One region of the Lederbergia ruris genome, then DNA from elsewhere that is predicted to be linked to it. Evidence: riboswitches for the same ligand, from Rfam matches in the RefSeq annotation. Region 1 holds a riboswitch; the other holds the start of a gene.
The links. Region 1 has a riboswitch for lysine ahead of KI363_RS17070 (aspartate kinase). Riboswitches for the same ligand answer to the same signal wherever they lie in the genome.

Region 1 (6,607 bases):
ACAAGAACTGGCTGATGTTCTTGGGGGAGCCGTAGGCGCTTCTCGAGGAGCTTGTGATGCCGATTATTGTGATTATTCCTTGCAAATTGGTCAGACAGGGAAGGTTGTCACCCCTGATTTATATATAGCATGTGGAATCTCGGGTGCAATTCAGCATTTAGCTGGGATGTCCAACTCAAAGGTCATCGTGGCCATCAATAAAGACCCTGAAGCGAATATATTCCAAGTGGCGGATTATGGGATTGTCGGGGATCTATTTGAGGTTGTTCCTCTTCTCACGGAAGAATTTCGCAAAATAAAGGCGAACAATGTAAGTTAGACCAAATCCCAATTAAGCACTCCGAATATGAAAAGTATGAAGCAAAAAATTCGCAAGTACATCTTTCTAATGATATACTGACTTTAAGTTTTGAATGTATATAAGGAGGGTGTATAAATGGCTATTTCGCATGTAACAGATCAAAACTTTGCCTCCGAAATTAGCGAAGGCGTGGTATTGGTTGATTTTTGGGCACCATGGTGTGGCCCATGTAAAATGATTGCTCCTGTATTGGAAGAATTGGATGCAGAACTTGATGGAAAAGCAAAGATTGTGAAACTAAACGTAGATGACAATCAAGAAACTGCTGGTAAATACGGTGTCATGAGCATTCCAACTTTGCTTGTTTTTAAAGATGGAGAAGAAGTTGATAAAACAGTAGGCTTCCAACCGAAAGAAGCATTGGAAGAATTTTTAAATAAACATATCTAATGTGACAAAAATCCGGGCCTAGCGTCCGGATTTTTTAATCGGAAAAGAGAGGAGGGATAGGGTATGAATGATCATATTAAAAATAAATTAGAAATTCTCCCAGACCAACCTGGTTGTTATTTAATGAAAGATCGGCAAGGGACCATAATCTATGTCGGAAAGGCAAAAGTTTTAAAAAATCGAGTGCGATCTTATTTCACTGGTTCGCATGATACAAAAACGCAGCGTCTTGTGAATGAGATTGAGGATTTTGAGTATATCATGACATCTTCTAATATCGAAGCTTTAATTTTAGAAATGAATTTGATTAAAAAACATGATCCTAAATATAACATCATGTTGAAGGATGATAAGAGCTATCCTTACATTAAAATAACAAATGAACGGCACCCCCGCCTTATTATTACGCGTAAAGTAAAAAAAGATAAAGGCAAATATTTTGGCCCCTACCCGAATGCACAAGCTGCAAATGAAACCAAAAAGTTGCTTGATCGTCTTTATCCTCTTCGAAAATGTCAAAGCTTGCCTGATCGTGTGTGTTTATATTATCATCTTGGGCAATGCTTGGCGCCCTGTGTGAATGAAATCCCACAGGAAACGTATAAAAATATAACAAGTGAGATTACAAAATTTTTAAATGGCGGTTATAAAGAAATAAAAGCCGATTTACAACAGAAAATGCAAGTGGCGGCGGAAAAATTAGAATTTGAGCGCGCAAAAGAGTATCGTGATCAAATTTCTAGTATCGAGACCACAATCGAGAAACAAACGATGATGTCGGCTGATTTTATCAATCGCGATGTATTTGGGTATGCGATTGATAAAGGGTGGATGTGTATTCAAGTGTTCTTTGTGAGACAAGGGAAACTAATTGAAAGAGATGTCTCCATTTTCCCTATATATGGTGAGCAAGAAGAAGAATTTCTTACGTTTATGGGGCAATTTTATTCTCAGCCGAATCATTTTAAACCAAGGGAAATTTTGATTCCAGAAAATGCGGATCAAGAATTAGCTGAACAACTCCTAAATGTCAAAGTTCTCCAGCCGAAAAAGGGACAAAAAAAGGATCTTGTCAATCTGGCAACAAAAAATGCCCATATGGCATTAAACGAGAAATTCTCCCTTATCGAAAAAGATGAGGAACGAACCGTCCTTGCGATTGATAAGCTTGGTGAAGCAATGGGGATTTATACGCCATACCGGATTGAAGCTTTTGATAACTCCAATTTACAGGGTGCTGATCCCGTATCTGCCATGGTTGTCTTTATTAATGGAAAACCGGCGAAAAAAGAATATCGCAAATATAAAATTAAAACCGTTCAAGGCCCAGATGATTATGAATCCATGCGAGAAGTTGTAAGGAGAAGATATACGAGAGTCCTTCGAGAGGGATTACCTTTACCAGACCTCATTTTAATTGACGGGGGCAAGGGACAGATTGAGGCGGCAAGAGATATATTAGAAAATGAGTTAAATGTTGAGATCCCCATTGCCGGACTTGCTAAAGACGATAAGCATCGAACTTCCCAGTTACTATTCGGAGACCCTCTAGAGGTTATTCCACTAGGGAGAACCTCACAAGAATTTTATTTATTACAAAGAATTCAAGATGAGGTGCATCGTTTTGCCATCACCTTTCATCGACAGTTACATGGCAAATCTGCTTTCCAATCAATATTGGATGAGGTTGAAGGGATTGGCCCAGCAAGGAAAAAACTATTGCATCGTCATTTTGGTTCCCTTAAAAAGATGAAAGAAGCGAGTGTAGAGGAGTTTATTCAAATCGGCTTACCAACTAAAACGGCAGAATTATTAAAAGAAAATTTACAAAAGCAAGTTGAAAAGAAAGAATAGGAGTGCTATAATGTAGAAAATTTCAAAAAGATAGAGGCGCAAATCTTTAAGAGTAAGAACTTGGAGAAGTACGGGCTTCCTTGAAGGGTTCTGAAAGGGGAGATTTGCCGAAGTGGAGAAATAACCGTTATTTTCTCTGCTGGTCCTACGTTTAAGAAATGTAGGATTGTCAAAATGGCGAAAACCATTTTGGAGAGCTATCCCATGTTGTGATCTGAAGTATTGATAAGTCAAATTCACAAGCAATGAGGATAAACGCTCATTGCTTTTTTATTGCTTAGGAAACTATAAAATTCTAGCTTGTGGATAAGTTCTAAAAGTGGGTATTGACGTCTGGCTCCAGCGCCCAGCGCCTAGCAAACTTTCGGTGCCTTCCTACGATAAGTCAACATCGATTCACCCTTCGGGTTCATCGTGTTTCCTTTATCTCGTCAGGCCCCTAAAAAGTTTGTACGTCGCTAAACGGGCGCTTGCGCTTTTGTTCTGTGGAATAAAGCAGTTGCTTCGATCAAGGTTGAAAAAGGGAAAGGGAAGGTTGGAACATGGACACAATCGTAATTAAATTTGGTGGATCTTCATTAAGTACGACAGACAAAATTAAAAATGCCGCGGATCGAATCATCCAGATTCGTAAACAAGGTAAAAATGTGGTAGCCGTTGTTTCCGCAATGGGAAAAACAACGGATCAATTACTTTCACTAGCAGAGCAGATTACGGATAAACCAGCTCAACGAGAAATGGACATGCTGCTTACGACGGGAGAACAAGTATCGATTTCACTCCTAACGATGGCATTGACGAGTAAAGGATTCGAAGCAATCTCCTTAACAGGCTGGCAGGCTGGGATTGTGACCGAAAATATCCACTCAAATGCTAGAATTTTGGATGTTAAAACGGCAATGCTTCAGAAACGATTGAATGAAGGCAAGGTAGTGGTAGCAGCTGGATTTCAGGGGGTAACCGAAGAAGGCGAAATCACGACTTTAGGTCGGGGTGGATCGGACACAACAGCAGTTGCGATTGCGGCGGCATTAGGAGCTGAACGGTGTTTGATTTGTACAGATGTAACAGGAGTGTATACATCAGATCCGCGCTTTGTCCCTAATGCTCGAAAACTATCTTCTATTTCTTATGATGAAATGCTAGAATTGGCAAACCTTGGAGCTGGTGTTTTACACCCACGTGCTGTTGAGTTTGCGAAAAATTATGGGGTAGCGCTAGAGGTTCGCTCAAGTGTGGAAAACGTGGAAGGTACAGTAATTGAGGAGGAAGTATCAATGGAACAAAATCTGATTGTACGTGGTGTGGCATTTGAAAAAGGTATGACAAGATTGACGATTTTAGGTTTAAGTAACGAATTAAACGGACTATCATCCATTTTTACTGTTTTGGCTAATCATCAAATCGATGTGGATATTATTATCCAAAGTCAAACAGATACAAATAAAACCAACCTATCTTTTTCGATTAAAACGAAAGATTTAGATAATGCGATCGAAGTATTGGAACAGAATAGACAGGTAATTGGCTATGAAGGAATCGAGCATGAGGCTGAGTTGGCGAAAGTATCCATTGTTGGCTCAGGTATGGTATCGAACCCAGGTGTTGCAGCTCGGATGTTCCAAATCCTTGCTAAAAACCAAATTCAAGTGAAAATGGTGAGCACTTCGGAAATTAAGATTTCTGTAGTCGTAAATGAAGACCAAATGGAAAAGGCGGCTCAAACATTGCATGAAGAATATGAGTTAGGGGCTGTTCCAGCAGAAGCTACAAATTAAAAGTCAGACTTTCGAACCCAATGCCATAATCTACAACACATATAGCCCAAAACCAGGAAAGGCTTGCTCTTCTTTGGTTTTGGGACATTTGCATGTGATGAGCTTAGTGACACGGTGATATCGTAAGGAGCGGGCTGTTCGTATGTAACGAGACAAATATTTACGGCTGAAAAATCATGTTTAGCCCCTTCATGTTTAGCTTTGTACAGGATCTTTTAAATCCCATCGTACAATAAAAAACACTTTCTTTTTTTTCTTTACAATTTCTTCATGTGCTTCAGTGACAAGATTTTTTTGTGATTGAATTTGCTCTGCGATAAATCCAGCTTCTAGACGGAAGGAGGGTTCATTATGCATAAGCAATCGTCTTTCAACAATATCACCGGTAAGTTCTAGCTTCATTTCTTTTTTATTCTGTTCGACTAATTCTAAATCTCCCCATGCGGCTTCCTTAAAAAAAGAAGAAATTTCTTCATTTGAAAGCAATGGGAAGGTCCGCGCTATATGTTTGCCAACCCAATAGGATATTTCATCGGTATCATTTCCGAGCATTTCAGGAATTAAAATATCCCGAAGCAATTCATAAGCAAACAAGGGGACCAATTGGTCAGTTTTAGCTTCTTTTTGAAAAGTTTGTGTTGATGCAGGTTTCACGGTCCTATCTCCCTCTTTTTCTTTCATTCTTATTATATACAAAAAGAGATCGATTTTGAAAAAAATTGCTAAAAAAATAGAAAAATATTTAATAAAAATATCTAGCTTATGTTGCGGTTGATGTCTAGCTCCAGCGCCCAGCAACTAGCAAACTTTCGGTGCTGTTGGTCAGAATGGCGTTACGCCAGGAAGGCGAGTATTTAGCCTTTGAACCTTTTTATCTTTATTATAAAAGTTTGTATGTCGTTAACCGGATGCTTGCGCTTTTCTTAAAAGATAAGAAAGTATAAATTTTGGCTAATGCTTGATCCAGCTCCAGGCGCCATCGGCTCGAGGTCAAATAACCTGAACCAATGAAAGGCAAAAAAGCGCCTTTCTTTGGTTCAGAACATTTGCTTGTCGCCGATAGGCGGGCGCCTTGCGCTTTTCTTATTAGGAAACCGTTGTCTTGACGCTTTATGTAGGGAAGAGTAAAATGAATATGTCCACAAAATTGTACTAAATTAATTTTGTGCTATAGAAATCTACTCCTGATGGATTTCTGGTACAAATGTAAATGATTAAGGGGGGTAAATTGTGGCGGGAAAAAATGAATTTTATTGGCGCAGGCTGCATTCTTTACTGGGGGTTATTCCGGTAGGAGTTTTTTTAGTGCAGCATCTTGTTGTCAATCACTTTGCTACACAAGGAGAAGCGGCATTTAATACAGCTGCAGGTTTTATGGGGAAATTGCCATTCGTTATTTTCCTTGAATTCTTAGTTATATACATACCAATCCTTTTTCACGGAATTCTCGGGATTTATATCGCGTTTGTGGCAAAGAACAATCCAATTAAGCTGGGTTGGTTTCGGAATTGGATGTTTACGATTCAAAGGATAACAGGAATTATCTTATTAGCCTTTATTGCTTGGCATGTTTATCAAACACGTATTCAAGCTGCTTTCGGGGCTGAAGTAAATTTTCAAATGATGGAAGATATTTTATCCGATCCGATTGTTTTGATCTTGTATCTACTAGGAATCCTTTCGGCGACATTCCATTTATCAAATGGTTTATGGTCTTTCCTAGTCAGATGGGGAATTACTCAATCTCCTAGATCTCAAAAAATTTCTTCATGGGTAATGGGTGTAGTTTTTGTAGTGCTTTCCATCATCGGTGTACGTGCAGCATTAGCCTTTGTTTTTCCTGACTTTTTTGTAGGTTAGTGGACAGCAAAGCAATTGAACTATGGGTAAAAAAAGGAGTGAATCGCAACGATGAATAACGGTAAAGTCATCGTGGTCGGTGGAGGCTTAGCCGGCTTAATGGCAACAATAAAAATAGCTGAAGCAGGGAAGCAAGTGGATCTATTTTCACTTGTTCCGGTAAAACGTTCACATTCCGTCTGTGCTCAAGGGGGAATCAATGGAGCGGTGAATACGAAGGGTGAAGGGGATTCACCTTGGATTCACTTTGATGATACAGTATACGGTGGGGACTTTTTGGCTAACCAGCCACCGGTAAAAGCAATGTGTGATGCAGCACCTGGGATTATAAATCTATTAGATCGAATGGGTGTAATGTTTAACA
Region 2 (6,607 bases), on a different contig from region 1:
ATTCTTAATAACTAGGAAAGGTGGTTGAAACATTTGGCAGCGAAAGATCGTGAAAAAGATGATATCACAGGGATACCTTATACGGATGTCTCGAATGTGGAGACACAGCAAAATTTCCTTACAGCAGAGGAATTCCCAGAAGGGGGATATGGAGCACCAAGAGGAAAGGATACGCCTGTTGAAAACAAATCAACCCCTTGGAAAGAGGGGCAGCGAAAATACAGTGCTTTTAACTATGAATTTAAATCGATGCATCAAAATCTCCCACGACAATTTCCAGGTGCCCATCCAACCCATGATGACCCTGATACGGACACGCAAACACCATATGAAGATAGTTGATTAGAAAAGTGGGCCCACATGATGATGTGGGTCACCCCACTTTTATTGTCGCTAAACGGGCGCTTGCGCTTTTCTTACAGGATAGGAAAGTATAAATTTTGGCTAATGTTGGATCTAGCTCCAGCGCCCAGCGACTAGCAAACTTTCGGTGCCTGCTTGCGTAAATCAACATCAGTTCGCCTTATTAGGCTCACTGTGTTTCCTTTATCTCAGGCCAACAGGATGTTGGTCAGAACGGCGTTGCGCCAGGACGGCGCGATTTTAGCCGTTCAGCCTTATTATCCAAGTTTGTACGTCGCTAAACGGGCGCTTGCGCTTTTCTTAATTATCCACTTTTTTCAACACAAAATAGGCACAACCAAAATTACAATACTCATAAAGATATTCGTACAAGGAACCAATTTTACTATCGTGACTCGCTTTTTGATTTTGATCAGAGAAAAAGCCTTTTAACCGCAATTGGCCATATCCCCAATCTCCGACAATAAAATCATACTTCGTTAATATATCACTAAATCGCTCTTTAAAGGCCTCTTCCTGAAACCCATCGCGGAATTCGCTAATCAACTCATATTTCCGATTATTCATTATAAGCACGCTATGTCCCTCCACAAAATAAACTTTCTATCCTTGATTATAGCGTAATCCCCAACAATTACTAAGAAAAAAATATATTTTCTGAGCAGGCTAACAGATAAGGAGGTGTTTAAATGAAAGCAAAATGGTCGCTTATCCTTTTAACTGCCAGCCTTGCAGCATGTGGAGGGAATAATGTTGCGGAAAATGATGATTTCTACCCAAAAAGTGGAAATTCTATTAATAAAGAGGAACAAGCTGATGTCTATAACGAAGAGGCCTCTGATGAACAATTTGGCTTTGTTCGTCAGGTAAAAAGCCCAACTCCCAATAACCCAAAGGATGCGAAACCCATTCAATGGATGGATCGTGAGAAAGCAGCCCTTCATATTAGTGAATTACTTGTGGTCTTGCCGCATGTATCAGATGCTAGTGTGATTGTAACTGATCAAGAAATCTTGGTTGCTTATACAACAGACGCAAATGACGAAAAAGGCCGCTTTGAAACAGCTGATCAAGTGAAAAAATCAGTCTTAAATTATGTTCCACGCTGGTATCACGTTTATGTAACAGATGACCCCAAATTGAGACAAGATGTTGAAAATATCGGCTCCATGACAACACAATCACCTGATAAAGACCGCACCGTTAAAATGGTGGTCGATCGTATGCTCGAACGTTCTCCTCAAGGTCGAGCATTAGGTGAGGGGGAAAACGCGAATGGTGAAAAGAACGGTGAAATAAATGATCATGTAGATAAAACAAAATACAAACAACAATACGATCGTGACAATCAATAGCGCTACATTTTAATCTAGGGGGTGATTCCCCCTAGCCATTGGTGAAAGGAGGGCATCATTTGAAAAAAATCATCCCTTGGATCCTCTTCTTCTTTCTATTTTTTAGCTTCGAAGGAGTTCATGCCAAGGAATTAAGTCAAGAAGAAATCTATAGGAAGCGAATGGATTTATACAAAAAAACCGAAGCTCTTACGTCTATCCCCTGGTATTATCTTGCGGCTATTGACCAGTTTGAAAGAAGTATTCGGGATGTACGAAAGGATTTACCTGATCCTCCGGCGATCATCGGCTATTATGTTCCACCTGAGCAGTGGGCTGGCCCGCTTAATCCTAACCCAAAAGATACCAACCCATTCACAATCGCATTATTCGGTGGCATCGGGAAAGATGGGAATGGCGATGGAAAAATCGATCAAACCAATGGAGAAGATTTGCTTTATACATTAGCACAATATTTGCGTGCATATGGGGTGGATGATCAATCTTTTCGACTCGCTCTTTGGGATTATTACAAAAGAGACCAAACCGTTCGTTCAATCATGACGAACGCCAAAATTTACCGAACATTTGGGCAAGTGGATTTAAGTGAAAAGGCCTTTCCTCTTCCGAAAGGCTATAACTACACCTATAAAAACACATGGGGGGACCGCCGTGGTTGGGGTGGGAGAAGAATCCATGAAGGAACCGATATTTTCGCAGGATATGGAACCCCTGTACGCGCTGTTGCCTATGGTGTAGTCGAATTGAAAGGCTGGAATAAATATGGAGGCTGGCGCGTTGGCATTCGTGATTTAAATAATACGTACCACTACTACGCTCACTTAAATGGTTTTTCCAAAGATTTAAAAATTGGTGATGTCGTGAAACCTGGTGATGTGATCGGAAGTGTTGGCAGCTCCGGTTATGGACCACCTGGAACGGCCGGCAAATTCCCCCCTCATCTTCATTTCGGTATGTACAAAGATAATGGCATTCGTGAATGGTCCTTTGATCCTTTTCCTCATTTAAAAATGTGGGAACGTTCTTCCAATAAGAATCAATAGAGGAGTTTGGAAATTCATCCCCAACTCCTCTTCTTTTTGCGACCTCTATACCTGTACCTTCTTTTTTCGACGATCTAGAACAAAAAAGAATAGAAAAACGCAAATACCTATTGTGAGTAAACCAAATATGGTTTTCTCTGTCCAACCAATCACTAAATAACCAATACAAGAAATGATCGCGGCAGATATTGCGTAAGGTAACTGGGTTAACACATGATCCATCAGATTACATCCTGCGCCTGTAGCCGATAAAATTGTCGTATCAGAAATAGGTGAACAATGATCCCCCATCACAGCTCCTGCTAAAACGGCAGCCAAACCTGGTAAGAAGAGAGCCATATCCGTGACCGCAATAATTTGTCCAGCGATTGGCAGTAAAATACCAAAAGAACCCCATGATGTCCCTGTTGCAAAGGCCATTACTGCCGCACCGATAAATAAGATGACGGGCAGAAAGACCGGATTTAAATTTGACTTTTCAACCAAACCACCTAAATATAAACCGGTCCCTAATTGTTCAATTAAATCAATAATCACCCAGGCAAACAGCAGAATCATAATCGCTGGTATCATCGACTGTACACCCGATTTTAAAGCTTTAACAATCCAATTTGCTTGTAAAGCCCTATGTTTAAAAACTTGACGGTAAAAAGAAATCACTCCAACCAACAATCCCAATAGACCACCACCAACTAACGCAAGGGATACATCCGCATTACCGAAGATATCCATCAAGGTTGCTTTTCCTGTTGTTTCATGCAACCCACTAATCGCAATCGCAGAAAGGGTACCTACAAACAGAGCAATAATCGGCCAGATTAAATCGCGAACTTTCCCATTGTCACTTACAGGCAAATTTTCTTTTGCTTCTCCCGCAATCGTTTTATCCGGATCATAAGGAATCCCTGTCTTAATTGCTCGTTCCTCATGCTTTTTCATACTTCCATAATCAAGATTACGAAGCGCAATAATAAAAACAAAAAGCAAGGTTGTCCATACATACAAATTCATCGGAATCATCTCAAGAAAAGCGGTAAAAGCCGATAGATCAGTGAGACCATGGGAGGCCAATACCGTTGCGATAATCCCAATAATAAAGGCGCCCCAGCTCGAAATCGGTGAAATCACACAGATTGGCGCAGACGTCGAGTCAATAATATAAGCAAGCTTAGCTCTCGATATATGATGACGATCCGTAATCGGGCGCGCCACCTGCCCAACGGCTAACGCATTGAAATAGTCATCAATGAAAATAATAATGCCTAAAAATGCAGCTAATAATTGCGCCCCTGCGCGTGACTTCACTTTCGTAGTAGCCCACTCACCAAAAGCACGGCTCCCACCAGTCATATTAATAAGAGCCGTAATAACGCCTAATAACAGTAAGAATAATATGAGATTAATATTCCATGTGTTTAAGCCTTCTGCCTCAACAAAAATCCCCTTCACAGCAGACCATAGTATCTGCAAAGTCTCCATTATATTTCCTTTCCCCAATAATAAAGCCGACGCTAAAATACCTGAACCTAAGGACAGTAGAACCCTTTTAGTTAAAATCACCATCACAATCGCCAGAATCGGCGGGATAATCGATAAAATAGAATGTTCCATTGTTTGTTGTGCTCCTCTTTTCTACAAAATAAAAAAGAGTAATGATAGAGGACTACCATTACTCTTGTATGGGTTAACTCCATCGTGATCTGTAGCTCCCCATATTTAGCCAAAATGGATGTTCAAAAAGTCCGGTAAAAATGACACTGCGAATTTCTTCGTTGGCTTGTTCTCCGCTGTTCATGTATCAGGGAAAAGATCTTCCGTTTTTTTTAAAATCGCCCACGTCCTGTGGGCAACACGGAAGTCAGTACATCCTGTACAAGTCCGCTGCTCGAAACTGCGCCGCCTCGAACTTTCGACGCACAGGATGTGCTAGTGTCGGCGTTGCTGACAGGACGTCAGCGCCTTTAGCCGACGGGTCCTTTTTATCCTCCTTTTTGAACACGCACTAAAAACACGTCCAAATATGAGAGTGTTACCTTTTTTCAAAGCAACACCAATCAAAACTTGGCTGACACAAGTTTGACTTCGGCAAAAGAACCTTTCACATGTGTTCATCGTTGTCATCCTCACACATCCTACTGATTCCTTTTGCGCCTCTACCTCATCCGATTTGATAAGGTTTTATTTAATTAGGCCTGCAGAACGCAGGTCACAAAGGCGTGGCAGCTGTTGTCTGGAACTTAGCCTTTGATTTTGATCTTTATTATAGCACTATAACATACTATTTGGCAATCAGTAGGGGACTTACTCTGCTGGCTTTGGCAAAGGACCCTGTGTATTTGATCCAGGCAATTGAATGGAAGGATTTACTCCTCCACCATTTCCGTTGTAAAAGTCTGGTACATCTCCTCGATAGAATCCCTTCGCAACAGGTATATCCTGTTTGACCACGGCTGTTTCGGTCGAAAATGGAATGATGATTTGCACATTCACTTCAACAGCTACATAGACAGTAATAAATGTATTATTAATAGGGTAATATTCTACCTTATGCTCTGCATTTGTTTTTACATTCCCAACCGCAGAAAAGCGAATCGGAATTTTCGGTCCTAAATTTCCTAATAAAGCATTATTCGTTGCTTGACCTATTGGAAAAGAATAGGAAATTCCTTCTTCTTTATCCAATTTATCGTAGTCAATCTCAATGCCTGTCTTCATTTCAAGATCTTCTAAATTCCCTCTCTCCGCTTCATTTAAATTGAATTGAATTTCTCTGGATAAATCAGCTTGAATTTGATTGAGCACATCCATTCGATACTGAATCGAAGTCTGCCCCGCCCCATCGGGAATCGTTTCCGTCACTTCTGAGAGATCCTTCACTTGGGGAAGGACATCTTCAACAGCCTTAGTCACAACCATTGGGGCGATTTTTCCGGTTTGGGATTCGGCATAACTAACTAAAGTCGGTTTAATTCCTTTATTGACAATCCACAATCCCAATACGGTTGAAAAAACAAAGAAAACAAAAGATAGCAATAAAACATATCGAAAAGGTAGTGGTCCCCGTTGTCTATACTTTGCTTTGAATCGAGCCAAAGAAATCCCTCCTCTCGTCAATATATGCACAAGAGAAAGGATTTAGCGCAAATACATCTAGTTTTCTCAGCTATTTAACACATTTTTAATAAGGCATCTTTTCCAATCATCCCAGCTGTAATCCCTAATGCTTCCGCTTCCATTGTCACGGATTCTAATGGGGCATGCAGTAATTGATCAATCGTCTTCACGCCCACTGCACGCCCGGCGATTATTTTTCGATCTACTAATTTCTCATTTAGCAAACCAACATCAAGCGCCCCGCACATGATATACCCCTTGTCATTCGAAATCGTCAGCAAGGTTGTTTTCGGCAAGGACACGGATGTTGCGATAAAAGTCTTACCATCAATCATAACAGGCTCAATCGACACCATCATTATCACCCCTTCTCATAGTTATATGTATGAGAAAAGCGTGCATTAGTTGAACCCAAAATACCATCCACTCGTAGAGGATAAAAAAAGAAAATGACTAATGCATGATCTAGCTCCAGCGACTAGCAAACTTTCGGTGCCCGCATGCGTAAGTCAACATCCATTCGCTTTTCAATGTCTTGTAAACGAGCACTTGCGCTTTCCCTCGCTAGAGACGCTTCAACTTCCATGCCATGATGTCACGTAAAAATTCTGGCATAAAATAGGTTTTATTTGGAGAGCGTTTAATACCAGGGAAGTATTTCCCAAAAGTAAATAAATCAACGGTCCCCAGCTTATACATCCGCTCTGAATCAATCGGTTCTCCGTTGATTTG

Region 2: another riboswitch for lysine. It lies ahead of KI363_RS04890 (Na+/H+ antiporter NhaC family protein); the one in region 1 lies ahead of KI363_RS17070 (aspartate kinase).

Annotation. Positions count from the first base shown of each region.
Region 1 is NZ_BORB01000036.1:37,538-44,144, forward strand. It holds gene KI363_RS17055 (electron transfer flavoprotein subunit alpha/FixB family protein) at 1-319, shown strand, start outside; gene trxA (thioredoxin) at 437-751, shown strand; gene uvrC (excinuclease ABC subunit UvrC) at 815-2,605, shown strand; lysine riboswitch at 2,629-2,813, shown strand; gene KI363_RS17070 (aspartate kinase) at 3,148-4,383, shown strand; gene KI363_RS17075 (YslB family protein) at 4,579-5,037, opposite strand; gene KI363_RS17080 (succinate dehydrogenase cytochrome b558 subunit) at 5,614-6,243, shown strand; gene sdhA (succinate dehydrogenase flavoprotein subunit) at 6,295-6,607, shown strand, end outside.
Region 2 is NZ_BORB01000006.1:9,376-15,982, forward strand. It holds gene KI363_RS04870 (cytosolic protein) at 34-342, shown strand; gene KI363_RS04875 (YutD family protein) at 664-930, opposite strand; gene KI363_RS04880 (YhcN/YlaJ family sporulation lipoprotein) at 1,053-1,718, shown strand; gene KI363_RS04885 (M23 family metallopeptidase) at 1,778-2,761, shown strand; gene KI363_RS04890 (Na+/H+ antiporter NhaC family protein) at 2,807-4,372, opposite strand; lysine riboswitch at 4,760-4,925, opposite strand; gene yunB (sporulation protein YunB) at 5,063-5,854, opposite strand; gene KI363_RS04900 (YunC family protein) at 5,929-6,231, opposite strand; gene KI363_RS04905 (bifunctional metallophosphatase/5'-nucleotidase) at 6,440-6,607, opposite strand, start outside.